Desulfopila inferna: one gene and its partner. The protein of the gene in region 1 binds, or shares a complex with, the protein of each later gene. Links are inferred from orthologs where the notes say so. Each region holds a gene or a part of one and is shown in the gene's direction. Other genes may lie near its edges.

Evidence for each region.
Region 2: the proteins of groL (region 1) and metK are in contact, whole or in part, in a cryo-EM structure (PDB 8P4O), measured with the Escherichia coli proteins. The link is inferred for Desulfopila inferna from one-to-one orthologs.

Annotation. Positions count from the first base shown.
Region 1 is NZ_JAFFQE010000009.1:11,467-27,292, reverse strand. The notes cover bases 6,823-9,772. They hold groL (chaperonin GroEL), read left to right. Parts: upstream 6,823-7,444; coding sequence 7,445-9,100; downstream 9,101-9,772. Other genes in these bases: JWG88_RS22250 (DUF6538 domain-containing protein), read left to right, coding at 9,498-9,686; groES (co-chaperone GroES), read left to right, coding at 7,094-7,381; JWG88_RS18710 (branched-chain amino acid aminotransferase), read left to right, coding at 6,823-6,867. In the rest of the region: JWG88_RS18735 (GNAT family N-acetyltransferase), read right to left, coding at 1-1,268; JWG88_RS18730 (heterodisulfide reductase-related iron-sulfur binding cluster), read right to left, coding at 1,417-2,541; JWG88_RS18725 (sulfurtransferase), read right to left, coding at 2,695-3,531; JWG88_RS18720 (TVP38/TMEM64 family protein), read right to left, coding at 3,551-4,234; JWG88_RS18715 (AI-2E family transporter), read right to left, coding at 4,502-5,599; more of JWG88_RS18710, read left to right, coding at 5,785-6,822; JWG88_RS18690 (IS256 family transposase), read right to left, coding at 9,976-11,187; JWG88_RS18685 (hypothetical protein), read right to left, coding at 11,514-12,623; JWG88_RS18675 (AlbA family DNA-binding domain-containing protein), read left to right, coding at 13,069-13,746; JWG88_RS18670 (hypothetical protein), read left to right, coding at 14,991-15,230; JWG88_RS18665 (DUF7948 domain-containing protein), read left to right, coding at 15,234-15,826.
Region 2 is NZ_JAFFQE010000004.1:360,001-375,690, reverse strand. The notes cover bases 8,714-11,527. They hold metK (methionine adenosyltransferase), read left to right. Parts: upstream 8,714-9,442; coding sequence 9,443-10,612; downstream 10,613-11,527. Other genes in these bases: ahcY (adenosylhomocysteinase), read left to right, coding at 10,693-11,527; JWG88_RS12540 (KpsF/GutQ family sugar-phosphate isomerase), read right to left, coding at 8,714-8,931. In the rest of the region: protein translocase subunit SecD, read left to right, coding at 1-1,725; JWG88_RS12570 (YkgJ family cysteine cluster protein), read left to right, coding at 1,737-2,480; JWG88_RS12565 (HAD family hydrolase), read left to right, coding at 2,477-3,106; JWG88_RS12560 (DUF4388 domain-containing protein), read right to left, coding at 3,272-4,309; JWG88_RS12555 (hypothetical protein), read left to right, coding at 4,702-7,197; JWG88_RS12550 (DUF8180 domain-containing protein), read right to left, coding at 7,472-7,726; JWG88_RS12545 (CooT family nickel-binding protein), read right to left, coding at 7,747-7,938; more of JWG88_RS12540, read right to left, coding at 7,960-8,713; more of ahcY, read left to right, coding at 11,528-11,991; JWG88_RS12525 (dissimilatory sulfite reductase D family protein), read right to left, coding at 12,365-12,595; dsrB (dissimilatory-type sulfite reductase subunit beta), read right to left, coding at 12,683-13,810; dsrA (dissimilatory-type sulfite reductase subunit alpha), read right to left, coding at 13,861-15,141; JWG88_RS12510 (glucose-6-phosphate isomerase), read right to left, coding at 15,446-15,690. UniProt on the Escherichia coli protein: Catalyzes the formation of S-adenosylmethionine (AdoMet) from methionine and ATP.

The DNA of each region.
Region 1 (15,826 bases):
CATTCGTTTTCTATGGCCCGCGCCTGGGCGCATCTTCTTACCCGCAGGTAGCCGGTTTTGGTGTCCGTCCAGAAGGGAACCAGTAGAAGCTTCATGCCTTTGATGGTCTGCAGTCGTGCCAATTCCGGAAATTCTATGTCATAGCAGATAAGAACCCCGACCTTGCCGACGTCGGTGTCGAAAACCTTGAGTTCGCTGCCGCCCGAAAAGTTCCAGTAGGTATCTTCCTCCGGGGTAATATGAATCTTCGCCTGGCTGTCCCAGGTGCCGTCCCGCCGGCAGAGGAAACAGACATTGTAGAGTTTGCCGTTTTCATGCAGGGTCGGCACACTGCCCGCCACTATATTGATATTGTAGGCAAGGGCAAGATCAACCATGGACTGCTGCAATTGCTCGGTAAAGCCGGCTAGCTGCCGCATGGCGTCAGCCGGATTGTTGCCATGGTAGGTGTGGATCAGGGGAGCGTTGAGCAATTCCGGAAAAAGAATAATATCGGCCTTGTAATCGCTGACGGTATCAACGAAAAACTCGACCTGCTGGAGAAAATCCTCAAAGGAGATGAACCTCCTCATCTTCCACTGCACTACCCCCAGCCTGGTGATGGATTTGGCTCCGCCGATCAGCTTGGTTTTCTTCTGATAATAGATATTCACCCATTCCAGCAGCACCGCATGGCCGCGGGAGCGATCGTCCTCAGGCCAATAGTTGTCGAGCAGGTTTCTGACATGAAAGTCATTGGAAAGCTGAAAGGTGAGCACAGGATCGGTCAACTCACGGTTCTTTACCTTGAGGATATATTGCTGCGGCGACATTTCGTGTGAGTGCTTGTAATACCCGGGAATGCGGCCGCCCAGCAAAATCCCCTTAAGATTGAGATTTTCGGCAAGCTCCTTGCGGACATCGTAGAGCCTTCTTCCCAGACGCATCCCCTGGTAATCGGGGTCGACAAACACTTCGATGCCGTACAGGTAATCGCCTTCGGGATCATGGGTTCTGAAGGTCCCTCCCCCGATTATCCGGTCATAGGAATGCTGTTCGCCGAAAAGGCTGAAGTCAATGATAAGGGAAAGGGCAATGGCCACCGCTTTGCCATTGTCTTCTATGCAGATCTGACCTTCGGGAAATCGCCTGATCAGTGTGGCAATTTCATCTTTTTCCCAGGAGGCGTCGACTCGCTTATAGGCGCGGTGGGAGATATCACGCAAGACTTCAAAATCTTCGAGACGAAGGTTTCGGGTAGTGAGTTTGTGTTCAAATTGATCGACCATAATTTGTTACCTGAATGAGAGAATATTGTTCTGCCTGGGGGCCTAGGACGAATATATAAACATCGAATCTCAGAAAAACAATCGGAGATTGTTTCAGCAAGAATAAGAAATCCTTTTCTATCTGCATGCACGAAATCTACAGAATTTTTTAACTAAGTGGATTAGGTAGTCGGTTTCTTGCGAGATTCATGGATCTCTGCAGCTGTTTTTTCAGGAGGAAGCGGTTGATATAGGTAAACGGCGGTTTTGCTGTTTTCTCTTTATGATGCAGTGTCTGTTCCGGAGCAAAGAGAAGGTCGAGGATATGGCTGCCGGCAACCTTGCCTGCCAGGGAGGTTGAGCAGCCAGCGCAATAGGTCACTACTCTGCATCCCCGGGCTTCCTGTTCCCTGATGCTGCTCCACCCTGCAGTGATCTCTGGTGCAATACCTGCAGCCCCCGCACCCTCGCCACAGCAGATGGCTCTTGAGCGGCTGTGCGGCATCTCGACGATGTCGGCGCCGGCGTAAGACGCAAGGATGCGGATGGAATCATGGATCTCCGGGGAGAAACGGGCTGTACAGGTGTCATGTATGGAAATCTTCAGGGCACAATGATTGTGCAGCGGCGGCGGGCTTTCGGCGAGCACCTGATAGACGGTCAAGGTATCAAATTGCGGGGCATGGTTTTTAAAGGTGATGTAGCAGCTGGGGCAGGCGGTGACGATTTTTTTAATGCCCCTGTCCTGCAGCTTGTTGATCAGAGTGGTAAAAGATGTATGAAATCTTTCATTTAAACCAAGGTCGTGAGACGGCTTGGTGCAGCAGTCAAGGACGATACCCATAGTCGGGGTGATGGTTCTCAGATGTTCGTAGGTGGCGCGGGTAACGGATGAGCGTGTAGCTGTCAGTGTGCACCCCGGAAAAAAGATCGTATCGCAACTATCCGGAAGAAGGTGCAGGGAGAGCAAAGAAGATGTGCCCAATGCCTCATAACGGCAGATCGTCCTATGCCCCTGAAGGACAGAGTCGCCGTTATGGCGGCTCCCGGAGGTACTCTGCACCGTTTCACGCATCAGCAGAAATGCTGCGGAACAATCGAGTTTTTTCGGACAGACCGCCTGGCACAGGCCACAGAGATTACAATGAAAGACCATGGTAAACTCTGCCGCCGGGCCGGCAAGAAAATTTGTGCTGATTTCCCCGGGGCTGCCGTTTTCCCGGAGAAAGGCACACTCTTTTCGGCAGAGTTCGCAGGAGACACATTCTTTCGCTATTTTTTGTATTGCCTGCACGTTTGTTCTTCCTTCGTTTTATTACAGGCCAGTCTCCATCGGCAATTCGTGAAGGGCGGACCATTCATAGATAGATGCTTCGTAGTTTCGTACTTTTTCAAAGCCAACTGCTTTGAGGATCATGGCTGTGTAGCCCGATCGAATACCCATGGTTCAGTAGAGAACGAAATCATCATCCGGATTCACTCCCATTGCCGCCAGAAGAGCGATAATCTCCTTGGATGATTTGGGAGTGGAGTCGGGATTAAGCAGGGTTGTCCATTCAAGCCATTCGGCATTTTTAATATGACCCCCTCGTGCTTCACCGCGTGAGGTGTCATCTCCGCTGTATTCCTTTTTGCTGCGCACATCGATAATCTTGAGTTTATCCAGGTGAGTCGAGACAAAGTGAAGGTCGGCGCGATAATTTTCATTGTATGGCTGCAGCACCAGTCCTGCTGAGGGAGTGATTTCCGGAATCTCCCGGGTCAACTCGTAGCCCGCTTGGCGCCACAGGGACATGCCGCCATAGAGCAGCCTGACATTGTCGAGCCCGGCCATACGCAGCTGCCATACGGCCCTGCCGCCGGCTCCCGGACCCTTGAAAGTATCAGAGTAACAGACAATCAATGATTCCTTGGTTATTCCGAAGGATTCAAGTTTTGCCTTCAAATCTTTGGGTGGCAGAATCGTTCCCCATCCCGCATCACCGGGCTTTCCCTGAGATCCCGAAAGACCTTTGAAGCCGATATTTATAGCCCCCGGGATATGACCTTTGGCGTAAACCTTTGGGTGATTTCCATCAAGAATGACAAGGTTTTTATCCAGCAGCTTTTCGAGGAGTTCTTCAGGGGTGATAAAAATATTCGCTCCATTTTTGTAAAGAGACAGGTCGATCTCGTTAATTGCGGCCGGGTTCGTTTCCGGAGGGTTGTTCCTGGCGGACCATGAAATAAGGCCGACAGCGGCGACAATTGCAATAGCCGCCCCAGTAATAATCAGATGTTTCATTTTTCAAAAATACTCCTGTTTATGAGATTTGTGCCGGTTGTTTTTTCGACCAAACTTTTTTGAGAAGAACGATCAGGACCGAGAAGGCAAAAAGGCTGAGCAGGCCAAGTACGAAAGTTCGACTGTTGCCGCTAAGCATTCCGCCGGCGTAGGAATAGATAAGAGTTGCCGGAAGCTGACCGATGCCCGTGGCCCAGAAAAACGAACGGAAGCTCATGGAAGTTAGACCGGCGGCGTAACTGACAATGTCAAAAGAGACAAAGGGGAGGAGGCGGGCAATCAGAATGGTATATTTTCCATGCTGTTTGAAGAAACGGTCGACTTCGCCCAAAGCCATTTTGGATGTCAGTTTTTCCGTCACTTCCCTGCCGAAATATCGGGCAATACCAAAACAGAGGGCAGCACCGGCCATAGCGCTTGCCCATGAAAGCAGCGCGCCGAAAATCCAGCCGAAAATAGCGGCGTTGGCAAAGGTTATCAGGAACGCAGGCAACGGGGCGATGAGTGACTGAAACAGCATTAAGGCAAAAGATATCAGAGGTGCCCATATGCCAAAGCTCAGGATGTAGCCTTTAATGGTGTCGACATCACAAAGACTGAAGAGGAAGAAAAGCTGTTCGATGGTTGAACGCACAGGCTCTACAAAAATACATATCAGAATAACGGCGAAAAAAGGTGGTATGGCTCTTACAGTTTTGCTCATGGGTAAGTGATTTATAATACATTGGTAAAAGCTTTGCGCTTCCGGGAAGTTAAGGTGATGAGCGGTTTGCATCGTCGGAGATACCGCTGTTTTCAGAAATTAGTATCCTGAATGATTCAATGTGTCCAATACTTATAACCTATCAGAAGTGCTCTAATTACAGGAAACTCCGATATCGGATTGGGGAAGGAGTGGGAGAAGGTTTTTCAGGCCAGGGGGAGAAACCTGCCGTGCTTCCTTTTCTATGGCAATTTATCAGGCACTGCCTTAATGTTTTTGTATATAATCGTCGTATTTCTTCAAATAAATCTCTGAGAGCGTCAGGAAGGCGGTGACAATCAGAGGACCGTAGATAATACCCAGGACCCCGTAAACACTGAGGCCGCCGATGATAGAAAGGAATACCAGCAGTGTGTGCATTTTCACCTGGTCGCCGACAAGCTTCGGTTTGAAGAGATACTCCATGGCAAGTGAAAGTATCAGGTAGAAAAAAAAGAGAAAAATTCCTTGTCCGACATTGCCGTTTACCACCAGAATAATGGCGGCAGGGATCATCACCAGCCCAATTCCAAAGATGGGCAGGAAGGCGAGGACGACCATGACTCCACCCCAGAGAATGGGGGAATTGAGACCGAGAATTGAAAACATGGCGCCGCCGAGAATACCCTGGATCAGGCCGCAGATACCGTTTCCCTTGAGAATGGCATTAGCGATTTCTTCAAATTTTCCGAGTAGAAGTCTATCTTCATCATCCGGAAGAGGGGATAATCTGATGATGAACTCAATGAGCCTGGGCTGATCGATGAGGAGAAAGAAAATCACCAGAATCATCATAAAAAAGAGGACCACGAACTGGAGAATATTGGCAGCCCAGCTGCTCGCCTGATTGTAGAGAAATAATCCTCCAGTTTTGGCAAGATAGGACAAGGTGTCGGTCACCTGAGAGGGCCTGAAGTCAAAGCCGACTTCACCCAGGTAGTTCCTCAAGTTGACGATAATAGGGCTTTCCTGAATAAATTCCTGCAGTTTGAGACCAACCCGGCTGTCCCTGCCCCATTGATAAAGCCCCAAGGCCTCTTCGGTTAAGGCAAGGGTAAAGAAAAGTAGAGGGATAAAGACAATAGTGACGACCAGAAGGCAGGTGAGTACCGAGGCCGACTTCGGCGGCAGTTTCCTGTTAAATAAAGCATATATCGGACGAAACAGGCTGGAGAGCAGGAAGGACAGCACCAGAATGGACCAGAATGGCCAGAGTATCTTGCCGAGAAAAAAAATGGAGATGAAGAAGACCAGCAGAAAGAATTTGACTCCCATGGGACTGAGTCCCTGGGGCTGTTGGTCATACGGTGTGAGTTGGTTATCCATTAAAAGGTGTCGAGATCAGTAATGCTAGGGGAAAATGCAATTACCATTGCCAAAATAAAGTCAGCTGGAGTATCCTTAATGTTTTGTGAAGTACCATCCGGTGGAAGACACCGGACGTGCAGTAGTATATAATGTATGGTCCATTTAGAAAAGGAAAATAACGGCATCTTAAGGAGATTGGATCGATGTGGCAAGATCTTGAGGTTACTCTGAAAAAATTAGACAAGAAGCAGCTGAAGCAAAAACCTGATCAGGGCAATCTCGGCTTTGGCGTTCATTTTACAGATCACATGTTTCTGATGAAATGGAACAGGGAACAGGGCTGGCACGACGCGGAAATCTGCCCCTTTCAGGATTTCAACATCAGCCCGGCGGCCATGGTATTCCATTATGGCCAGGCCATCTTTGAGGGAATGAAGGCTTATCGCGGAAAAGATGAGCAGATCTTCCTGTTCCGGCCCAAGGATAACTTTGAACGTATGAATTCCTCGGCGGTGCGTATGTGCATGCCCCGCCTTCCCGTGGAGAAGGTATTTAAAGGCCTCAAGGCTCTGCTTTACCTGGAACGGGAATGGATACCGTCGGCACCCGGAGCGACGCTCTATATCAGACCGACCATGGTTGCCATGGAACCGATGCTGGGCCTCAAGCCTTCAGGCAGTTACTATTTTTTCATTATCCTCTCCCCCGTCGGCGCCTATTACGCCGAGGGATTCAATCCGACAAAAATCTACGTCTCCGACAAATATGCCAGAGCCGTTAAAGGTGGGGTCGGTGAAGCCAAAACAGCCGGGAATTATGCCGCATCCCTGATGGCTTCGGAAGAAGCCAGAAACGCCGGCTATACCCAGGTGCTGTGGCTGGATGCCTGTGAACACAAATATATTGAGGAAGTCGGCACCAGCAATATCTTTTTCCGCATCAATGGCGAACTGATCACTCCTCCCCTTGGAGGATCGATCCTTCCGGGGCTAAGCAGAGATTCGGTCATCAAACTAGCAGGCCAGTGGGGTATTCCTGTAGTCGAAAGGCGGCTGACAATCGATGAGGTAATCGCTGCTTCCCGGGACAACAGTTTGCAGGAGGCCTTTGCTACCGGAACCGCTGCGGTAATATCTCCAGTGGGAGAACTCTCCTATAAGAGCGAGACCTACCTCATCAATGAGGGCAAAACCGGTGAACTTGCCCGGAAATTTTATGATGAGCTGCAAAAAATCCAGTTTGGTGAAAAAGAAGATAGTTTTAACTGGTCAGTGCGTGTCTGCTAAAGGCTTTCGGCATTTTTCTCCTCATCATTTTTACAGAATTACAATTGGTTGAGTCGTAGTAAGGGGCGGCAGCATTTTTTTGCAGCCGCCCCTTGATTTTTAATTTTCCAACCATATATTTTGGCCAGTCTCAAATTTGTGACCCGGGTCCGGGTTATTTTTTTAACTGGGAGGTCGATGTGCGGCCACTCATCATAGTAGAAATTAATGTAGATAGGAGGAAGTAATGAAAATTCGTCCATTAAACGATCGTCTTCTGGTCAAAAGATTGGAGGAAGAGGCAAAAACTGCAGGTGGAATTATTATTCCTGACAGTGCAAAAGAGAAGCCGGCAGAGGGCGAGGTTGTAGCGGTTGGGCCAGGAAAAAATAACGATAAAGGTGAACGTGTTGCCCTCCAGGTGAAAGAGGGTGATCGTGTACTCTTTTCTAAATACGGCGGAACAGACGTAAAGCTTGATGGTGAAGACTATCTCATCATGCGTGAAGATGACGTTCTTGGAATTATAGAATAAGTAATTATACCCCTCATATCCGCCCTTGCACCGCAGGGAAGATAACAAAAGGAGAATAAGATAATGGCTGGAAAAGATATCATTTATGGAGTCAAAGCCCGTGAACGCATCCTCACAGGCGTCAACACTCTTGCCAACGCTGTCAAAGTAACTCTCGGTCCCAAAGGACGCAACGTTCTCATGGAGAAATCCTTTGGAGCGCCCACTATTACTAAAGATGGTGTGACCGTTGCCAAGGAAATCGAACTCGAAGATAAATTTGAGAACATGGGCGCCCAGATGGTGCGTGAGGTTGCCTCGAAAACTTCCGACGTGGCTGGTGACGGTACCACCACGGCAACCCTTCTCGCTCAGGCTATCTACAGAGAAGGCGTCAAGCTGGTTGCTGCAGGCGGAAACCCCATGGAAATCAAACGCGGCATTGACAAAAGTGTAGAGCTTGTTGTCAGTGAGCTTGCTAAAATCGCCACCCCGACCAAAGAGCAGAAAGAGATTGCCCAGGTCGGTACGATTTCCGCCAACAGCGACGAGACCATCGGTAACATCATTGCCGAGGCCATGGATAAGGTTGGTAAAGAGGGCGTTATCACAGTGGAAGAAGCTAAGTCCATGGATACCACTCTGGACGTCGTTGAAGGTATGCAGTTTGATCGCGGCTACCTCTCTCCCTATTTTGTCACCGATCCCGACCGTATGGAAGTTTCCATGGAAGATCCCTATATTCTCCTGGTGGAGAAGAAGGTATCCAGCATGAAAGATCTCCTGCCGGTACTTGAGTCCGTAGCTAAAATGGGCAAAGGCCTTTTCATCATCGCTGAAGATGTAGACGGCGAAGCGCTGGCGACTCTGGTTGTCAACAAACTGCGCGGAACCCTCAATGTTGCCGCGGTTAAAGCTCCCGGTTTCGGTGATCGCAGAAAAGCTATGCTCGAAGATATCGCCATTCTCACCGGTGGACAGGTCATCACCGAAGATCTCGGCATCAAGCTCGAGAATGTTACCGTCAATGACCTCGGAACCTGTAAACGCATCGTGGTTGATAAGGACAATACCACAATCGTTGACGGCGCCGGCGACAAAGAGGCACTGGCCGGCCGCGTCAAGCAGATCCGTACCATGATCGAAGATACCACTTCCGATTATGACCGCGAGAAGCTCCAGGAGCGTCTGGCAAAACTGATCGGCGGTGTTGCCGTCATCAATGTCGGAGCTGCAACCGAGATTGAAATGAAAGAAAAGAAAGCTCGTGTTGAGGATGCTCTTAATGCTACCCGTGCAGCTGTCGAAGAGGGCGTTGTTCCTGGCGGCGGCGTCGCCTATATTCGTTGCCTCGCTGCCCTCGCTGCCCTCGAGCTCAAGGGAGAGCAGAAGCTTGGCAGGAACATCCTGCTGCGTGCACTTGAGGAGCCGGTTCGTCAGATCGCTTCCAACGCCGGGCGTGAAGGTTCCGTTATCGTTGAGCATGTTAAAACCCTCACCGGCGCGGAAGGCTTCAATGCGACCTCCGAAGAATATGAAGACCTTATTAAAGCCGGTGTTATCGATCCGGCTAAGGTTACCAGAACCGCTCTGCAGAATGCTGCTTCAGTTGCCGGCATGCTGCTGACCACGGAGTGTGTCATCGCTGAGATTCCTGATGAGAATGCAGGCGGCGGTGGTGGAATGCCTCCAGGAATGGGCGGCATGGGCGGAATGGGTGGAATGGGCGGAATGATGTAAGCCAGTTCCAATCAGCCTGAACTCACATAGTGAGTGTAGTATATAAAGAAGGAGGACCGCTCTTGCTGTGGTCCTCCTTTTCTAATATCGGTAGAGATATTATCGCCTTATTTTATACCGCCGTCCGGTCTTTGAGCCAGGGAATCCGGCCGGCAAATCAGGTGAAAGAGAGCGGAAAAAGATGTTGACACTCTTTCTTGAATAGAGTAATTATTTTCCCCTTATTGAATGGCGATGTAGCTCAGATGGTTAGAGCACACGGCTCATATCCGTGTTGTCCGGGGTTCAATTCCCTGCATCGCCACCAAGTTAATGATATTGCTGAATAAATTCACAAGTCAGCGATTTTAGGCCCATCTTTATCCACCCTCGTTATACACACGAGAGGAGGTAAACGATGGGCTTTTCTTTTTCCGCACAACCTGCATTCCTGTATCAGTCATCTTCCGGCTATATCTTCAGCTTACGTATTCCAAAGGACTTGAAAGCTCTTGTCGGCAAGACTGAGTTCAGATATTCTCTCCGTACTGGGGCGCTACGAGCAGCCAGATTTAGAGCAAGAAGCATCGCTTCCTTTATTCAATAATCAGAAGCACCTTGGATTACTTTTGTATTCAACCCGAGGAGACAAGAACGCATACATGCAGCTTTTCTTGCTCCCCTCGCATCAACTCTTCGGCCTCAGCGAGAGTGGTTCACTCCGCCAGGTAGTGTCAAATATTTTTCGCACATTTGATTTTGAGGTAGCCGTTTAATTCATTTTTTTCCTTTTCTTTCAATTTCTGGTCAAGCGCAGCAAAGGGGCAAAATACAAGGTTGTGAGCGAAGCGAGCACCCGGAGGGCTTGATCTTGTATTTTGGCACTGCTGTGCTCCTCACGCTACCTCCATCTGCTTTTCTATCTCCAACTCTCTCAGCAACTGCATATTCAGATAGCGCTTAGTACTCCACTTGGTTCCAGCTATATGACGAAGCCGTGCAGCAACCAGCATCAGTGCGGAATTGCCATCGGGAAAGGCGCCTACAACATTGGTCCTGCGGCGGATCTTCCGCATGATCCTTTCCAGAGGATTGTTTGTTCTGATTCTACGCCAGTGTTGGCTTGGAAAACTGTAATACGTCAATGTCTCGGCAATGCCTTCCTTGAGCTTATCAGCCGCCTGGTAGAGCTTCATTTTTCTCATCTTTACCTCTACCGCTGCAGCTTTTTCATGTGCCGCCTGGAGATCTTCAGAGGCATGAATTGCCTTGAGCATGATGGTCACCTCTTTCATCTTGGCCTTTGGCACTACGCTGAAGATATTGCGATAGAAATGAACAGTGCATCGTTGCCACATCGCTTCTGGAAAATAATCACCAACCGATTCAACCAGCCCCATACAGGCATCGCTGATGATTAACCTTGCTCCTTGCAAACCACGCTCTTTCAAATGCTGCAGGAAACCGGACCATCCGGCTCTGTCCTCCTTGGCTCCTTCGGCAACTCCCAGTATCTCCCGGTGGCCGCTGTGTGATACTCCAACGGCAACAAGGACAGAAACGTTTCTTACCTCACCAGCCCAGGTGCGCTTAAGCACAATTCCATCGAGATAAACGTATGGATGTTCACCCTTGATCGGACGATTCCGCCACTTTTCGATACGGGCATAGATCTTTTTGTTCAGGTTTGAGACTGTACCAGGGCTGACCTTTGTTCCCCATAGAGCCTGCGTTATATCTTCAACACGACGAACAGAGACACCTGCCAGGTACATCTCGATCATGGCCTCTTCAACGGAGGATTCCCGTCTTCGGTAACGTTCGATAATCGCTGTTTCGAACTTCTGCTGCCGGAGTTTGGGCACTTTTAATTCCACCTCACCGGCTTTAGTGTGCAGGTTTCTCTTGTAATATCCGGCTCGGGTGTCTTTGCGAGCCTCACTGCGTTCATATCTTGAGGCGTTACAGAGGGCATCTGCTTCGGCGTCAAGCATAGCATTGATGGTCTCCTCAACAGTTCCGCGGACGAGTTCTCCAAGATGATCTTGAATCTGAGATTCGTTAATCTCGATGACATTGCTTAATTTCTTTGTATAATCTCTTCTCATGGTGGCCTTTTCCTCTGGTTGATGGTTAACGTTTGGCGACTGCCAATTAACCATGTTGAGGCCACCTCTTCATTCTAAATGTGCGAAAATTATTATACGTTATCGTCCGTTCAGGTATACGTCAGGCCAAAACCTGTAAATGTGTTGACATAGGCAAATCTCATCGACTATTGGGTTTTACTTGCAAGATCCTCAGCAACGCTGCTCACAAAGAGATGGAAGGAAGTTTGTATGAATTTTGGACAGACACTAAGTAGTGCTGATGCTGGCTTTATTTTTTTGGTAAATAATTCGAATATATGCGAAGTTTTTGTTCGTACATGGTGCTAGGTTGAAAAAAAATGGGAGACAGCTTTCTTATATAATGAATATACATAGACGAAAGAATTAAAACTTTTTAAAAAAGGAGCATTGTTATAATACTTTGAGTCCTTGATCGATTCCCAATATTGCATCATTTCATTTTCTGCATCCCTATTATTTATATCTAAATGTGTACTTTCAGCAATATCATTGAAAATCCCTTCTTTGCTTTGAAAAAATGTCTTACCCATACATCTATTGCATTTTTTATAATATTCCAAAATCTGTTTTCGCTGATCAAGGCTAAGTAATCTGTATTTTTGCCTGCTAATATTTTCCTGCTCCTGGTGTGTCAAATTAGAAAAAAAATCCCTTACCGCCTCTAGCTCCCTTTTGTTTCGGGCTTTTTGATTACACAGTCTCATTACTTCAACATATTTATTATCAATCCGTGGGTTCATTCTGATTTCTTTCAGCGTCTCGATGTCATCTATTTGTAAAATATCAGCAAAATCAACACTCACACCGTGAGGCAAACTTTCTTTATCAAAAATTCTCATTATTATATTGTTTTTACCGAAAATTTCTGACCATATTGAAAGGCATTTATGATAATCGTGAAATCCTCCGAGAAAAGGTTTTCCACCATTCTCAGAAATATTGACTGGTACTCCTCCACATTTAACGATTTCATTATACATTGACTCTATGTAATCATCTTGACGACGTATATAGCAGACGATCTTTATCTCATATTTATCTAAATATTTTCTTAATCTACTAAGATGTGCCTGTCCTTCTGCAACTCCTAAACGCACAAATTCTTCAGAACTCAAAACAACAGTATCTCCAGCAAAAGAGTCAATTTCAGAAACAAGTTTTTTTATCAAAACTTCAGGGTCGGCTTTAAGAGAGAAGGAATTTTTGAACCATGGAGGACAATGAAGTCCTGCTTTTACACACATTAAAAGAGGAATGGCACTATGATGTTGCCCTTTGTATCCTCTTCTGCCTGTTTTTGGATAGAGAACGCCTTTTTTTAACAACCTTTTATAATTCTGACTCAATAAAAATTGAATCGAAGTCGAACCAGTTTTAAAATATCCAATATGTAAATATATAGTTTTCTGCATCTATTTTTTGAAAATCGATGGGAAAATTCAGTTTGTTTGAGAATGGGTGTGGTCTATCAGCGCTGTGCGCTCAATAATTCCACCTTGGTGAGCAAATCTTCTAAAAATCATTTTCCAACGTCAGCTGCCCAATCTTTGCAGGCAGCATCTTCGCTCAATTGCTTTTTATAAGTGGTGATCTGATTAGGATGCATTTCAAAATGCTGAGCTAGTTCTGCCAGTGTTTTATCTCCAGGCATCGCTGCTGCCATAGCGACTTTTGCCTTAAATGCTGCTGAGTGTCTCCTTCTCGTTCTTTTTGCCATTTTCTGCGACTTCATTAGAGTCCTATATTGGGTACTATAAGTAGCAGATTTGCAACTTAACAGCTTGTTCAATTTTTGGGAACTACTTCTAATTTGGAATTTATGCTGAATATTTACCGAAACCCAATCTGCACTCCGAAGTGCAGTCCATAGCCCGTAACCTCGAACCTCCTCTGATGGTGGAGTGTGAAGAGGTGGCAGGTGTTCTTGTCGTCTCTGTCCCGGCGAGTCGATTCAAGCCACACAGCTCATCGGGTAAATTCTATCTGCGTGAAGGCGCAACCTGCCAGCAGATGAATCGGGATGAGATCAGGGAGTTTTTCTATCGCGAGGGTCTGGTCTATTTTGATGAGAAGACAAATGACCGCTTTAATTGGCCCTCAGATCTGAACCGAGTCGCCTATGATGAACTGGTCCGGATTTGCGACATCACGCCTGCGCTGGACTCAGAGAGGCTGCTCGAAAATCTGGGCCTGCTCAAACAGCGACGGATGACCTATGCCGGTTCTCTACTCCTTTGTTCTACCTCCTCCTTGGTGGTGCCAGGATCCGCCGTCAACTGCTGCCTGTTTCAAGGCAGGACAACAAGCCGCATCCTCGACCAAAAGGTTTATGACGCAGATTTCCTAAGCAATTATCAGGCGGCGGTCAATTACCTGCTGGCCCATCTCAATACAGCCTACGAAATCGGCTTTGAACGTAAAGAGCGGCTGGAACTGCCGGAAGGCGCCCTCCGCGAGGCCCTGCTTAACGCCATGGGCCACCGGGATTACCTTCTTGCAACAGGGCTGCGATACCGGAAAGAATTCCGTCGGTAAAACAATCAATTTACCTGGTGAAACTTCTGAAACGCCTCGAACTTGAAGGGTTGAAGTTGCGGGAAGACTAAAAACGGAAGTGAAGAATTGCAAAGATGATCACTATTAAAGATGATTTAGGCAGGTGCTCTACTATTCAGAGATGCTCGATAGCGTCAAGAGCCCGAGTTTCATTGCCGTATAATTGATAACGAGTGTTGGAAATGTGATCTCAAGATATGAAGCTGTGTATACTCAGCTTGTTGTAGAAGTTACTTTTAATTGATGGGTAATTGCAGGAAGTATCTGTCTGCCTGTTACAGATGGGGCCTTCGAAAGTGGCGCAGATTCTTCCTTGAATCCACTGGATATACCGAGCATTGATATCATTTTAATGAATTCAAAAGACCGCAATAAACCTCATCAAAAAAAGTCTTGACTTGTAAATCATAGTATTGTAGAAAGACCTTTCTTTATCCACACGAGAGTGGGATGGAGATTATGATCACCTAAAAACAATAACTTAGGTGAGGCGAGATTCGATCCGGTGTAATTCCCTGCATCGCCACCAAGTTTCCAACAGCCCGATCTGGGCTTTTACATATTGGCCCTGTTAACGGAACATTGTTGCAGGGCCCCTCTTTTTTTAAACCCGAACACATTAAGCACCTTGTAGAGAGTGACTTGATGGTTCGGGTTTTCTTTTTTTATCCCTTCGGCACCAGAACACAGATGCTAAGCTTACCCGGCAACTCATTAAAAGTGCTGATCCGGAAAAGGCGGATAGAATGAGAGTAATTCTTTCAAGCCTGCAAATCCTGGACATAAAGAAATAGTTATTCCTCCTTTCGGCGCCCAGCTGATCAGTCGGGCAGCACCAACGGCATACCTTTTACGGCTCCGATGATTCGATCAGGGCAGAGACATCGCTGCCGATGAGACCGGCCCAACATAAGTGTGAGGTATTGAGATATAAGATTGTTGCGACTCTGAGAATTATCATGCAAAAAAAAATATTTCAAGACTAGATAAACACTCTTTCTCTGCAATTACAATGCATTTACAATAACATAATGCTTGCGCATTACGTCATGATTTGGCATGTTGAACTAATTATCTAACAACGGAACGTATTGGTTTGCAGATAGATGCACAGATCGGCCTGGTAACAGTCTGTTCTCGGAATTCACAGGATTCGTTTATAGTTTTGCTTTGGCTCTCGAACGAGAGGTAAATCATTCTTCTTCGTGATAAAGGAGACCACGATGGGAAAAGCAAAGATAGTTTTGTGTTTCGTATGTGCCCTGTTCCTGGCTTGTTGTAATGCCTTCACGGCGAAAGCAGGACATCCCTTAACTTTCATGGACACAGGTAATTCCCTTTCATCTGGTTTCCCTGGACATGGACAAAAATTCGGTGAACCCGACAAGACGATTCAAATGGAGTCGAAACGCCATGTGATCGGTTTTGCAAAAGATCGAATGTATATTGCAGGAAATGGGTAGGTATTGACGGAAATTTACCAGGGAACGACTGGAGCGGATCCCCGACGAGAAAATAGTGAAGTAGTGGAGTATCGAAATCTCTGGCCTGGTGTCGACCTTCGGTTTGAAACAAAAGATTCTGAAATCATGGAAAGCCTGTACCGTATCCAAGCGGGAACGGATCCACGTGCTATTCGTTTCAGGTATGATAGAGTCGCTAGCGTTACTGAAAAAGGTGTGCTCCAACTCTCGGATTTTGGCGAAAAGGGAATGTTTACCCTCAGCCCACCAATAGCGTGGCAGGAGCATGAGGAAGAAAAGCGACCGGTAGACGTCCGGTTTGCAATGCACAAAGACGGCAGTCTGGGGTTCGAGGTCGGCAAATATGATTCTACCCGGCCATTGCTGATAGATCCGGTTTATGAGTGGCATCTGTTCCTGGGATCGAGCGATACAGATAGCGGCCAAGATGTGGCGGTCGACAGTGACGGCAATATCTATGTCGCTGGATACAGTAATGATTCCTGGATTTTTGCGCCTTGGGGCGGATTTGGGAGGACGCCTCTCCATAGCCATAGTGGTGGTTCTGATCTCATGGTTGTCAAGTTTAACAGCGC
Region 2 (15,690 bases), on another replicon or contig:
ACCGGCGACATGATTAAAGACGCCCAGGTCAGAATAGGCGGAACCTTCAATGAACCCTATGTAAGTCTCGACATGACCAGTAGAGGCGGCCGGATATTCGCCAATGTAACTGAAGAGTATACCGGGGAAAGGATGGCTATTGTTCTCGATGATATTGTGCGCTCAGCTCCGGTAATCCGCGAAAAAATTCTTGGAGGATCGGCGCAGATCACCGGCAGTTTCAGTCACGAAGAGGCCTCCGATCTGGCAATCGTCCTGCGCGTCGGCGCCCTGCCGGCACCGGTTGACATCATCCAGAACATGACGGTGGGAGCAAGCCTGGGGCAGGATTCCATCGACAAGGGTCTGACTGCCGGTATCTTCGGCGCCATCATGGTCCTGGCCTTCATGGTCATCTATTATCGCCTGTCGGGAGTGATCGCCAACGGTGCGCTTATACTCAATATCCTCTTCCTCTTTACCGGTCTGGCGGTTCTTAGTGCAACCCTGACTCTGCCGGGTATTGCCGGTATCGTTCTCTCCATCGGTATGGCTGTTGACGCCAATATCCTCATCTTTGAGAGAATACGGGAGGAATATACACTGGGAAAATCGGTCAAATCGAGCATTGACGGCGGGTTCAGCAAAGCCTTCTCGACCATCATCGATTCCCAGGTGACCACGCTGATAACGGCCATGGCTCTGTTCCTTTTCGGTACCGGACCGATCAAAGGTTTTGCAGTTACCCTTTCTCTTGGTATTATTTTTAACCTCTTTACCGTGTTATTCTGCTCGCGTCTCTTCTTTGACAGTCTCGCCGCGAAGAAGAAGATCGGCCGTCTTAAATTCATACAGATTGTCAAAAACTCAAATCTCGACTTCATGCGCCTCAAAAACATCACCTTCGTTCTCTCCGGTATTCTGGTGGCAATCGGCTTAATTTCTTTTATTCAAATTACCCGCGGCAGTGCCAATCTGGGCGTTGATTTCACCGGTGGTTCTTTGCTGCAGTACAAGACGCAACAGGAATTTTCCATGAACGAAGTGCGCAACGTTTTTGACAGTAACGAGATGCAGGGCGTAGATCTGCAGAAGGTTGAAAACGAAAACCGTCTTATCGTCAAGATCAAAAAATCAGAAGAAGTCGTGGCTAATCTCGGCGAAACCGTTTCGCGGATTCTAGATCGGGACCTGCCGCAAAACAAATTCAATCTCGAAAGTCAATCGGAAATAGGCTCTTCAGTCAGCGAGGTGCTGCGTAACAAGGCCCTGCTCGCTATCTTCATCTCCCTGGTCGGTGTCATTATTTATCTGGGCCTGAGGTTTGATCTACGATTCGGCCTGGCCGCCGCCATTGCCACTTTCCATGACGTTCTTGTGGTTCTCGGCATATGCTGGTTACTGAATGTGGAGATTACCCTGTTAATCATCACCGCACTGCTCACCCTCGCGGGATACTCGCTTAATGATTCCGTCGTCGTCTTTGATCGAATCCGCGAAAATATGCACAAGGACGAGAAAAAGAACCTGCCGGGTTTAATCAATGTCAGCATCAATCAGGTGATCAGCAGAACCGTTGTTACCTCATTGACATCTGCCATGGTTCTGCTTGCTCTATTTCTTTTTGGAGGATCCGTTATTCATGATTTCTCCTTCACCCTGCTGTGCGGCGTCATTGTCGGAACATACTCATCCATATTCATAGCAAGCCCGGTTCTGACGTTATGGAAACCCAGCAAAAGTTGAAAAATAAAGAGATGAAACTTCCGATATTACCAAAAAATATCAGGCGTATTGCCGATGACGAGAAATTTGCTTTTGCCTGCCATACCGGGGTAGACTGCTTCACCCACTGCTGCCGGCAGCTGGAGCTGTCCCTGACCCCATACGACATGCTGCGCCTAAAAAATGCGCTCGGACTGGATTCAAGTGAATTCCTGGAAAAATACGTCATTACCGAACAGGACGATACAGATATCTTTCCACGCTTCTACCTGACCATGGTCGATGACGGCAATGCCAGCTGCGTTTTTGTGACGCCGAAAGGTTGCACCGTCTACACAGATCGCCCCGGAGCATGTCGCGCCTATCCGCTCGGCAGGGCCGCCATGCGTAAAGCAGATAACAGCATTGAAAGTTTTTTCGTCCTGCTCAACGAGGAGCACTGCAATGGGTTTGGGGAATCTTGCCGCCAGACCGCCAGGCGATACAGCGAAGAACAGGGTCTAGATACCTATAACCGCATGAATGATCTCCTCGGAACTCTTCTCCAGCATGAAAGAATTCGTGGCGGCATGCGCCTTTCGGACGAGCAGGTCACACTCTTTACCCATGCTCTTTATGATCTGGATACTTTCAGGAAGAGGTTGTTTTCAGGTCAAGCCGGGACTGATGTCCCCCCTCCGCATATACAGGAGGAACTTGCAGATGATGAGAAACTGCTCCTCTACGCCATTGAGTGGCTCAAAGAGCGCTTCTTTGCTGAAGAGGATAGAGTATGAACGTGCTGAAACTGATCGTCTTCGACTGCGACGGCGTCCTTTTTGACTCGCGCCGGGCCAACCGGGAATATTACAATCATTTACTCAAGCATTTCCGCCATCCACCTATGGATGAAAGCGAGCTGGAATATGCCCACATGCATAGCGCCTCCGATTCCGTTCGTCACATTTTCCGGAATTATCCCGAAAATTCATTTGAGGAAATTGAAGCTTTTCGCCGCGAACTTGGCTATGAACGCTTTCTTCCCCACATGAGGATGGAAGAAGACCTCATGGATTTTCTGCACATAGTAAAAGATAAGTTCCATCTGGCCATTTCCACCAACCGCGGCAACACCATGGAGCCACTGCTGCGGATTTTCGGCCTGCAAGAGTTTTTCGCCAAGGTGGTAACCTCGCAAACAGCGGTCAGATCGAAACCTGCGCCCGATGGTCTCATAGAAATTCTCAATCATTTTCAGTGCACCGCTGCAGAAACGATCTTTATCGGGGATTCCATTATTGACAGCGAACATGCATCATCCTGCGATGTTCCGCTTATAGCTTTCAAAAACAAAGACTTGCCAGCTAAGTTCCATGTTTCCTCCTTTATGGAAATCCTGACACTGCCGCCGTTGCGGAGCTAGCCAGAACAATTCATGAAATAGTCATTTCTTATAAGATATTTTATTATTAATGTTTTTACATGAGTATGAAATTTTTTTCAGAGTACAAAGTATCACCATAAGCAAGTAACATCTATTTCAGCCTACGGGCAAGCCTCATGAAACATCCGGGCCAAAGGGAGTTCTTTATCCTTCGTCACCTCTTTTCACTCCTTCCATAAGGAGCATCATAAAATCGCCGATAGCGGATTGCTGCATTTCACGATCCGGTAGACCGGAAGTAAAATTATAGACCCCCTCCCGCTCGACCAGAATGGCAAAGACAGCATCCTGACCGCTTTTACCGGCATAGTTGGCCACAACGATTGAGCCCTCCAGAAAAGAAACCTTAGCGTTGCCCCTGGGCAACTCGAGGCTCAGGACTCCTGTTTTCTGGTGCATGTGAAAAACCTGCAATAATTCGGCAGGGGCCATTTCATTTAATTTTCCCTGCATACTGGAGCCGAAATCACTGGCCCGCCTGGAATTGGCCCTCGATAATCGTTCAGCCAATAGACGGGCCATATGCATTTGCACGGCATCTGATTTTTTGATGAGTTTGCCGAAATCCTTGCCGCTGATGGCAAGAACCCTGGTTTCCTCAAGAGCACGCACGGAGGTGCTGGCAATACTGTCACCGAAGTAGCTCATCTCTCCGCATAATTCGCCCTCACCCAGTCGGCTGATGGGAACTTCACCATCTTCTACCATGACCTCACCCGAGAGCAGAATGTAGAGATGTTCATTCAATTGACCCTTGGTGATCAACAGACTCTTCTCTCTTACAATTTTCCCCTTGAAGCAACTTATGGATTTCTTCAGATGCTTGGCGGGTATGGCTTTCAGCAGTGCATAATTCCGAATTTTATCAAAAAGTTTCTGCTCTTTTTCAGAGAGCAGAGATTCCTCGCTACCTTGCAGGGTTTTCTCTTCGCCCTGGACCTGCTGAAACTTAATGAGGCCGGTACACCCGCTGCAGGTATATTTTTTCACAAAATCAGGCTCACCGTTTTCCTCGAGGAGCTGAAACAGGAGTTGAGTCAACTCTCTCACCAAAATCAGGCAACTCTCTTTTCCCTCAGGAAAGGAGAGCGATTTCTGTGTCAAAGTAAATATGTCCTCCGACTCATAGAGAGGGCAATTATTATTATCAATGATCTGGAAAACGGCGCGAAAGGGTTTCATTCAAGTCTGATAATCACCTAAAAATTTGCCACATAGCTCGTCAGATAGCTGGATAAGAACCTCCGATATACAAGACGCAGTTTTTTTTGGGGCAAGCCAAAACCTGCAACGAGGGAGATCGCGTTTTTTACAACGTCCTCAGTTAAATACCATGATTCCATAAATACGGCAAAAGGTAATGGCTCATCACCTGCAGCTGATATGGTTATCCTTAAGCTGAGGCTCCGATTTTATCAACTTTTACCGCCTAAATGAAAGTTAAAAAACATTTATCTACATTTTAGGCCGCTTCTCTGTTATTCTGGTGCAGTCTAATCAAGCAAAGCAAGGGAGCATAATTTTTTGCTTAATTACTAACTCAGCACTTTTTCGTACCGAAATCCTCTAGGCGTATGGCTACCCCAAACGAACAGCTACGAAATACTCTTCAGGAAATAAAAGCCGCATTCAAAGCAAATCCATATATTCAGACTATCCCTGCTGATGGCGACCCTCCTGAGAAATATGAAATACGATACAACATTCTCGGGCTGGCGCGGGATGAAGATGGAAATATAATAGAAACCAGGAATCATATCGTCTTTATCAGTATTCCTTTCGGGTTCCCGCATTTCCCTCCCAGCTGTTCTCCGAGATCGGGTACGTTTCATCCCGATTTTGATCAGGCCGCCATATGTATCGGCGAATTCTGGACCAAAGACAAGACGCTAACGGAGTTGATTGTCCATATCGGCAAAATGATCAGCGGTGAAGTCTATTCCAGAGAGAATGTCTTCAACGATGCCGCCCTGGCCTGGTATAGGAAAATCGCCGGAAAATTACCCTTCGAAAATATCGATCTCTCGCTGCCGCCCTTAGAAAACACTGTTTCTCCCGCCCTCTCTGAAGAGTTGATTCAACCACCGGGAATTGATATTCTCAACAACGATGATTTTACCGACAGTACGGATTATCTTGACGATGAATGGGAGTCCGACCTTGAAAAGCAAGAGGAGAGATTGACTCCCTCCACCCTTCGGAGTTCAGGCAAAAGCTCCGTTAATCGTATACAACTGCTCATCCGGCAGAAACGCTATTACGAGCTTTCTATTTTTCTCAATGAGCTCTCAGAAACGGAACGACCTGAAGATCTAATCGATATTGAGACAAATGTAGAAAGTGTTCTCAAAAATGCCCAAAACCTGCAACGTGAAGCTGATGAATTTGAGCATCGGGGGGATCCTCAGAAGGCACTCGAGCTCTTCGAAAAAGTGGCGCATCTTGTTCCCGATTTCCCCAATATTGAGGAAAATATAGAGCGAACCAGAAACTCGGTTGAACTCTCAGGCGATGATTGGACAACTGATGAGTGGGCCGCAGATGACGGCACGTCTGACCAGCCAGGGTCTCCAGATGAACCACCTCCGGGAAAGCCGAAAAAGCGTGTTGCCTTCTTTGAGGAAACCACTAAAGTCACTATTAAATACCTGCCTCTGCTTGGCGGCATTATTGTTCTCGCTCTGGCAATGTTTTTTATCACACCTCTTATCACCGCGAAATCGCATCTGGAGAAAAGCCTCCACCTCTACAATGATTGTGCCCAACTTATTGATCAGGGGCAGTTTAAAAAAGCCCAGATCGAGTGTGATGAGGCGCTTTCTACCCTCAAAAAAATCAGTATTTACAAAAATGACGAACGCGACGCTCTGCAAAAACAGATAAAGCTGACACTTGCCTCTGAGGATATGATTCAGGGCCTCTCCGGACGCGTCCTCTTTGAGGGAAAATATGTCAGAAAAGCAGATATGGACAGAGTGTCTGACTTCAATGCCCTCAGGAAAGAAGGGGACGCCCTGTATGATAAATCTTTATGGCTCAACGCAGTGGATAAGTACAGGTCGGCATTAAAGAATGTCAAACCGATACAAGAAAACATCGAGGAGAGTTACCTTCGTGACATCTCGGAAAAAATACGCATAGCTGAAATTCATATCACTGCGAACAAAGGCTCCGCCCTGATGTCCAGAGGCGAACTGGAGAAAAGTCATGAAATGTATGCCTCGGCACTCAGTGAAGCCGAGGCTCTTCCGGAGGAACTTGGGCGAGACCTGGTTACAATGATAGAGCCCAAAATCCACGAAATAGAATACTTACAACACCTTGATCTTGGTGAGAAATTTTTCAACACCGACGATTGGGAGAGTGCCGTAAAACAATATGAAAAGGCACTGCAGCTGCGGGTTAACTCTTCTATATCCGACAACCGCCGTGACGTCGATTCACTTTATGCCAATATGGCGGAAGCGGAACTCTTCTCCTATATCAGTGGTGCCAAAAACGCCTTTTCCCAGGCGAAGCTTGACCAGGCCATTGGGAAATACCAGGAGGCAATCAGGCTGCTCAACTCTAAAAAAGACCTGCTTCAGCGTATAAACCCCGACGAGATCAAACAACAACTCGAACGCATCATACTGCGGACCCGTATTGTGCAATACAAGCAGATGGCCGATGTACATCTGCAAAATGAGCGGCACAGCGAGGCGATAACCACACTGGAAAAGGTAATCAGCGCTGTAAATCTCAATAACTTGCAGGACGATATGGAGTTCAAGACGATCATTGAGGGAACCCGGCAGACCATCACCGAAACACGCGATAAAGCAACAACCGCTCGACGTATCGCCTATCTGAAAGACAACTACAAAGAAATTTTCGAGACCAATTACAGTGCCGCTATTCCGGAGTATCTGAGTGATCCGAAAGTCACCTTTCTCCGTAATATCGAGGGCAAGGAACTCTATGAACTCCAGTGTCTGGAGAGTAACCGGGGCAGAAAACTGCGTCTTCTCATGCTCTATCTTTATGATCCCATCCTGAAGACCTGGCAGTTCTATAGCGAGTCCAACTAGGAGTGTATCGGAGAATTGTAATTTTTTCTCAGATTAAGTCAGAAAATCAAGCAAAGTCGTATACTTAATATCGGAGTCTGCGCCCTGCGAGCATTGGTTCTTTCTGAAAACAACGCCGGGATGGGCGGTAAGCAAAGACTCGAGAAAGTGCTTTCTCCGACAGGTCCCAACTAGACAAAAATCTCCTTTGCCAAACAGCCGGAGGGGTATTTCCCCCTCCTCTGACCGACCAAACGACTCCGGATAATTCAATTCAGATACAGATTCAAAGCCTTCAGTCGTGATGATGATGAGTATGAGAATGAGATTGACCGGAGGAGGAAGAAGGTCCGCCGGCTTCAAGCAGGGCTTTTTCCAGCAATCTGTCGGCCTCTTTCATAGCGGTGACCGCATCCTCGATATATTTGGCAACCTTGTCCCAGCCCTCACTCCTGGCAAGCTCAGCCCACCTTATGCATTCGGTCTCATGCCCATTGTTATGCTCTATCCAATGGGGCAGAAGCACTCGCAGTTTTTCAAATTCTTTCATTGTATCAGCCTATGATGAGGTTAATGTTTTTCGAGTATCACCCTTCCACCGGAAAAGTCAATATATTTCAGCATCATGTCAGTATAATCAGCAGGCCCTTCGAATAAGGTGGTTATGCGGAGCCCCTTCTCCAACACCTCTATTTTGGTGACATTTTCTTTGAGAAGCTCATCCTGTTCGCCCTTTTTAACATAAGCGCTTACCTGACACATATTACATCCTCCATCGTAGTGTTAAACCAAAAACCGGAATTCTCCCTTACCGAGCAGGTCGTGCAGGTGCAGCATTCCGGCAAGTTTCCGTTGATTATCAATGATAGGCAAAATTGTAATCTCATGGCGCTGCATAATGCTCAAGGCATCAGCGGCAAGCATCTCCCCGTCGATACACACAGGCTCCGGAGTCATTACCTCCCCCACCGACCGGCCGCTGAAACTCCGTTGCTCTGCGATATATCGGCGAACATCGCCATCGGTTAAAATCCCCACAATTTCATTGCTATCATTGACAATGAGAACCGCCCCGAGGTTTTTTTCGTTGAGTATCCGTACACCGCTGACAGCGGATTGATTATCAAGAATCATCGGAACTCTGCTTCCGGATACCATAACCTCTCGAACCTTGACCTTGAGACGCTCGCCCAGGCTGCCGCCCGGATGATTATAGCGGAAGTCGGAGGCCTGAAACTTTTTCCTGTTGAGAAGAACAACAGACAAGGCATCTCCCATGGCCAGTGTTGCAGTGGTCGAGGCGGTCGGGGCCAGGCCTAGAGGGCATGCTTCTTTAGGAACACCTATATCGAGCACGATATCAGCTGCCCCTGCAAGAGGAGAGTCGAGTCCTCCAGTCATGGCAATAACGGAAATACCTCTTTTTTTCAAGCTCAGCAAAAGGATATTAAGCTCTGCGGTTCGGCCCGAATAGGAAATAGCAATGACAATGTCGGTTGCAGCGACCATGCCCAGATCCCCGTGCATTGCCTCTACGGGATGGAGAAAAAAGGCCGGTGTACCCGTGCTGTTCAAAGTCGCGGCTATTTTCTGTCCGATAATCCCTGATTTACCAATACCGGTAATCACCACACGGGTCGGGCATTCCAGGATAGCCTCAATTGCCTTCTCAAATTCAGCACCAATTTTCCGGCGTACGGCGGAAAGGCCCTGCTCTTCAATAAGCAGGACATTCCGGGCTTCTTCTATCGACATGGAATTCCTTTCAAATTTTATACCCTGCAACTGATATTTCCCTGTGTTTTTTTGCAAGGAAATAACAAGCCTGAAGGTTCTTATACCCCTCAAGGGGGTAAGAGTCCAGCTGAGCTGGGTTAGATAATTGATACTTTCCTTTCCCTTTTTCAAGGGAGACATTCTGAAAAACTGCCCGTGGAAACATGAGGGCCTCTGTATCTTAATCACTCGGGCATCATGATCAAGAAAATTCCATTTGTTTTTACTACCATTTTCATTGAAAAAAAATTTTATTCCACTTTTACTTCTTTTCTCAATGGCACCAATGTTCAGAATGCTTTATTATAGAACGTTATTTCCAAACCTGCGAAGCCGACTCCTAGCATTATTCTCTGAGTCTATCGCTTACCTGAGACTTGCAGCCTCACGAGCATTACCTTCTTGTAATATCGGGAAATGTACTTCCACAGGTGCAAATAGCTTCCACTTACTCTACTTTAAATGATTTTCCTTGAATGGAGCCGATTACATGCCTAATTATCTTTTTACTTCTGAGTCTGTTTCCGAGGGTCATCCCGATAAGGTCGCCGATCAAATCTCAGATGCTGTACTTGATGCAATATTGACTCAGGATATACATTCACGTGTGGCCTGTGAAACCCTGGTCACCACCGGCATGGTCCTTATTGCCGGTGAGATTACCACCAGCGCCTGGGTTGACATGCCGGATGTGGTCCGTAAAACTGTTCGTGAGATAGGTTATAATTCATCAGAAATGGGTTTTGACTGGCAGTCCTGTGCTGTCATGACTACCATAGACAAGCAATCCTCCGATATTGCCCAGGGTGTAAACGAAGGAACAGGTCTCGATCTTGATCAGGGTGCCGGAGATCAGGGATTGATGTTCGGCTACGCTTCCAACGAAACCGAAGTCCTGATGCCCCTTCCCATTACTCTAGCCCACCGTTTAACCCAAAAGCAGGCATTTGTCCGCAAGCAGGGCAAACTATCCTGGCTGAGGCCTGATGCGAAGAGCCAGGTTACCGTTGAGTACCAGGGTGGCTCACCGAAACGTATCGAAGCAATTGTGCTTTCTACCCAGCATGACGAGACTATCGGTTATGAAGATCTTCAGGAAGCTGTGATGGAAGAAATCATCAAACCCATCCTGCCTACTTCCATGGTTGACAAGAACACCAAATATTACATCAATCCCACCGGGCGTTTTGTCATTGGCGGACCAGTTGGCGATTGCGGCGTTACCGGACGCAAAATAATAGTCGATACTTATGGCGGTAAAGGTTCACATGGCGGCGGAGCCTTCTCCGGCAAGGATCCATCCAAGGTCGACCGTTCATCATCCTATATGGGAAGATATGTCGCAAAGAACTTAGTTGCCGCCGGCATTGCCACCGAGGTGGAGGTGCAAATTGCCTACGCCATCGGTTTATCCAAGCCTGTTTCAATTAACGTTAACTCATTTGGCACCGGATCAATTTCCGACGACAAGATCAAGAAGGTCATTATGGAATGTTTCGATCTCAGACCAAAGGCCATCATCCAGCATCTCGATCTTCTCAGACCGATTTATCAGAGCACTGCTTCCTATGGTCATTTTGGCAGGGAGCTTCCGGAATTCACTTGGGAGAGAACCGACAAAGCCGAGCAATTGAAGGATGTTGCCAAACATATCAAATAAGCTCACTCCACCGAAAGAATTGCGGCCCTCCTTAAACAGCGGCCGGCTTTTGATGATTAATGAAATTCGAGGAATACACAATGACTACAACCACAAACGATTATAAAATCGCAGATATTTCCCTGGCTGACTGGGGAAGAAAAGAAATAAAAATTGCAGAAACCGAAATGCCTGGGCTCATGGCCATACGGGAGCAATACAGTAAGGAACAACCGCTCAAGGGCGCTCGAATCGCCGGTTGTATCCATATGACCATTCAGACCGCAGTGCTGATGGAATCCCTGGTGGCTCTTGGTGCCGAAGTGCGCTGGTCTTCCTGTAATATTTTCTCCACCCAGGATCATGCCGCTGCCGCCATGGCCGCAGCTGGGATCCCAACCTTTGCCTGGAAGGGAGAGACTGAAGAGGAATTCTGGTGGTGCATCGACCAAACCATTTTCGGTCCCGATAACTGGCGTCCCAATATGATCCTGGATGACGGCGGCGATCTTACTTTAGTGATGCATGAGAAATATAAGGATGATGTGGTCAATATCCGCGGCATCAGTGAAGAAACAACGACAGGGGTGCACCGACTTAATGAGATGGCGGCGGCAGGGACATTGATGTGCCCGGCCATCAACGTGAATGATTCCGTGACCAAATCCAAATTCGACAACCTCTACGGCTGTCGAGAGTCGCTGATCGACGGGATCAAAAGGGGAACTGATGTCATGATCGCCGGCAAAAATGCTGTTGTTGTCGGCTATGGCGATGTTGGCAAAGGATGCGCCCAGGCACTTCGGGGAATGGGGGCAAATATATATGTGACGGAAATTGATCCTATCTGCGCCCTGCAGGCAGCCATGGAAGGATATCGCGTGGTCACCATGGAAGAGATTGCTCCTCTGGGCAATATTTTCGTTACCTGCACAGGCAATCTCAAGGTAATTACCCGCGCCCATATGGAGGCAATGCCGAATGAGGCTATAGTATGCAATATCGGCCACTTTGATTCAGAAATCGATATCGCCGGAATCAGAGAACTCCAATGGGAAAATATCAAGCCCCAGGTGGATCATGTCATCTTTCCTGACGGCAAAAAAATTATCATACTGGCAGAGGGGCGCCTGGTCAATCTGGGCTGTGCCACCGGCCATCCCAGTTTCGTGATGAGCAACTCCTTTTCAAATCAGGTACTGGCCCAGATAGAGTTGTGGCGCAATGGCCATAACTATGAAAACAAAGTGTATTTTTTGCCTAAAGCGCTTGATGAAATGGTGGCCAAACTGCATCTGATGAAAATCGGAGCCAATCTCACTACCTTGAACGAAGAACAGGCTAAGTATATCGGAGTCAAGGTCGAAGGACCATATAAACCCGAATATTATCGTTACTAATCCAGATGATTTTTCCTGCGAAATCAGCCCCTCTCGGTGGAGCCAGCGGCTCTTGCCCGGGAGGGCTAATGCGCCTGCGCCCTACCGCCCTGCCCTCGGACCTTTCTTAGCAGATCCGCCAGAGCCCTTTACGCCTGCCCATTCCACCCTGCAATCTGCTACCTTCGCTACTGGCAGGGATCCTGAAAACTTCATCGTCACTGCTCGCCTGCTGAGACAGTTATGGATCTCTTAGCGTTATGTAATGTTTGATTTTTAAGAGAAGTGAAAGGGAGGCTCAAGGGTGGGGAGCAAAAAAAAAGTGTAGAACCAAAACAGGCCCTACACTTGAAAAACGACACAATCAGCTCTATGTAATTTCTATGAGCTATCGCTACTTCTCTTCATTCTGGATACGAGAAGGGACGGCATACATTGTGGTGGATCCGGAAGACCAGAACATCAATGTTCCCTCACGAACCATCTCATTGGCAAGATTTTTTATGACGCGAGGCTTTGACTCGGGATCACATTTGTAAAAATCTTTGATGTATAATTGCGGTTTTGGAGATTTTGTTGCTTTCTCCAGTATTGCTGCTTTGAGCTCATCTTTACTTAAGGCCATGATAAATCTCCTTTAAAGAATTATAGAAGAAAGCATCTCAGTGTCGGGCTGCTCCGCCAACCGGTGCAGCCCGAATATCACGCTTAATTACTTGATGTGGCTTGTATACTTGAACTGCGTAGTAGTACGCCAGGTGTCGTATGCAAGGCGATAGTCATCGATGCTCTTTTCAGTAAATGGGATATCACATTTCTCAAAGAATTTCTCCCAGCCAATTCGCTCAGCCCATTCCCCGACACGCTCATATTTTCTGGCATCTGCGGAATATGCTTCCAGAATCTTCTTAACCGCCGAGACAGTCTCAGGCCAGCGTGGAGTATTGTTCGGCAGGAAGGGAATAACCAGTTTGGAAAATTTAGGGGCGGATTTGCTGTTTGAAACCTTACCACCTACCAAAATCGCAATACCATCGCCGTCCGGATCTGCCATCGGCATCGCAGGACACATGGTGTAGCAGTTACCGCAGAACATACAGCGCTCAACGGTTACTTTTACTGTTTTGATTTCCTTGCCATCAACTTCCACCTTGGCTGGTTTGACGGCCCCCAGAGGACAGGAGGAGATGGCCAGAGGAAGCTCACAGACACCGGTGATACGCTTGTGATCGATCATCGGCGGCTTGCGATGGACACCAAGGATGGCGATATCGGAAGCGTGAACAGCACCACACATGTTGAGACAGCAGGCCAGGGCAATACGTACCTGGGCCGGAAGCTTGTGTGATCCGAAATACTCGAAGAGCTCATCCATAACGGCTTTTACTACGCCGGAGGCGTCAGTAGCAGGAGTATGGCAATGTACCCAGCCCTGGGTGTGAACGATGTTGGTTACACCGGCTCCTGTACCGCCTACAGGATACTTCGTTCCATAGGTTGCCAGAGTATCGAGCAGAGGCTGGACCTTATCTTTAGAATCAACCATGAACTCAATGTTGTTTCTGGTGGTGAAACGAAGATACCCGTCACAATGCTTATCGGCTATGTCGCAGACTTCGCGAATGTATTCGACTGATACCAGCCGGGCACAGCCCACACGAACGGAATATACTTCAGCACCGGTCTCTGATTTATGCATCAGAACACCAGGCTTGACTATTTCGTGATAGAGCCATTTTCCCTTGTTTTCTTTTATGACAGCAGGCTGAAACTGTGCATAATGTGGTGGACCAAGATCAGATATTCTTCCTTCCATCGGTTTTTCTGGATTATAACCCATGATAGAAATCTCCTTATATTTTATTCAAATAAATTAGTTCAATTGCTCTATTACGCCTGGTGCTTCGCCCGGAATTCATCGATATCCCGAGCAAATCCACCTTCTACCTCTTCTTCATTCCAGAAAACATATGGGTTGGAACGAGGTTCCTTGATCATCTGTGGAATCGGTTCGAGCTCCATAACCTTGACAAAGGTCGGAAGGCCGACACGCTGCATGGTTTCACCAACACGCTCGCGGTTCTTTCCTTCTTCCATCCAATAGTCCCATACCTTCTCGATAAAATCAATGAGCTCTTCGAATTCATTTTCTTTTTCGATTTTCATGAAGGGAACCATCAGAGTTGCAAACTGTGCTCCATCGAGAATCGGTGCCTTGGCGCCAACAAGTATGGTTGCGCCCTTATCAAGACCGGGACGCAGCGCACGGGGCAAGACGTTAATGCAGTGCATGCAGCGGGTGCATTCTTTGTCGTCAATCTTCAGCTCGTCGCCTTCTATCCACATACACTCGGTGGGACACAGGTCGACAACTTCTTTCTGCAGATCAAAGGCACCCCAGTCTCTATCACTGTGAGCACCACCGTTTGCCGGGTAATTTCCGGCAACATACTCTTTTACGGCGGCCTGATCAATGCGGATCTCATCTCTCCAGGTACCGATTACGGAGATGTCGGAACGGGCGATAGAGGCAACACAGTCGTTTGGACAACCGGAAAATTTGAATTTGAACTTGTATGGGAAGGCCGGACGGTGAATCTCATCCTGATAGTGCATGGTCAGATGATGACAGACCTCTTCCGTATCATAGCAGGACCATTCACAGCGTGACTCTCCCAGACAGTTTGCGGGAGTACGCAGGTTTGATCCGGAACCGCCAAGATCCTGTCCCATTTCATGGGTCAGATCCCAGAAGAAGGGCTCAAGATTTTCCGTACGGGTACCGAGAAGAATGATATCACCGGTAGAGCCATGGAAGTTTGTCATGCCGGAGCCGTGCTTCTCCCACAAATTCATCAATCCTCGCAGATTCTCAGTGGAGTAGTATTTGGATGCAGGCTGTGCAACACGAACGGTATGGAAATGCTCAACACCTGGAAACTGCTCCGGAACATCTGCATAACGACCGACGATACCACCACCATAGCCGAAAACGCCGACGATGCCGCCATGTTTCCAGTGGGTGATTCTTTCTTTGTAAGATAATTCTAAAATACCTAGAATATCCCAACACTCAGGCTTGGTTTCAGCCTGCTTTTTAATGTCGGTCACGAAGCTCGGCCATGGGCCTGTCTCCAACTGATCCAACAAGGGCGTCTCATGTTTTGCCATGATTTCCTCCTTTGAATTTCTGTTTATACTGCAACCTTACCAAATTAAATATTTATTGACGGATTTCGTTTCGTAACCGACGGGTGAGAGGGGAGAGCTGCCATCAAATAAAACAGCAGTCACCTGCCTGTCCTAACAGCGTTTCGCCGACAACCTCCGCAGCCTCAAAACACTCCGAAACACTCAACCAGTGAATAATCATTCAGCAGCTGAGAATATCTCTGTATAATGATTTTGTCAACAAAAAACAGTACTCAGCAGATCCATAAAATGAACAGCTATTCACTCTCTCTCGCCCCAAAAACTATACTATTCCCGCGGTCTTCAGAAAGCTCTTCTCGAAGTCTTCCTCTTCGCCTTCGGGGTCAATCATGGCCTCCAGGAACCTGTCGGCAAGGACCTTACCCAGTTGCACGCCCTCCTGATCAAACGAGTTGATGTTCCAGGCGAAACCCTGGAAGACGATTTTGGCTTCATAGAGGGCCAGAAGAGCACCCATTATCTCCGGGGTCAGCCTTTCTGCGAGGAGAACACTATTCGGTCTGTTTC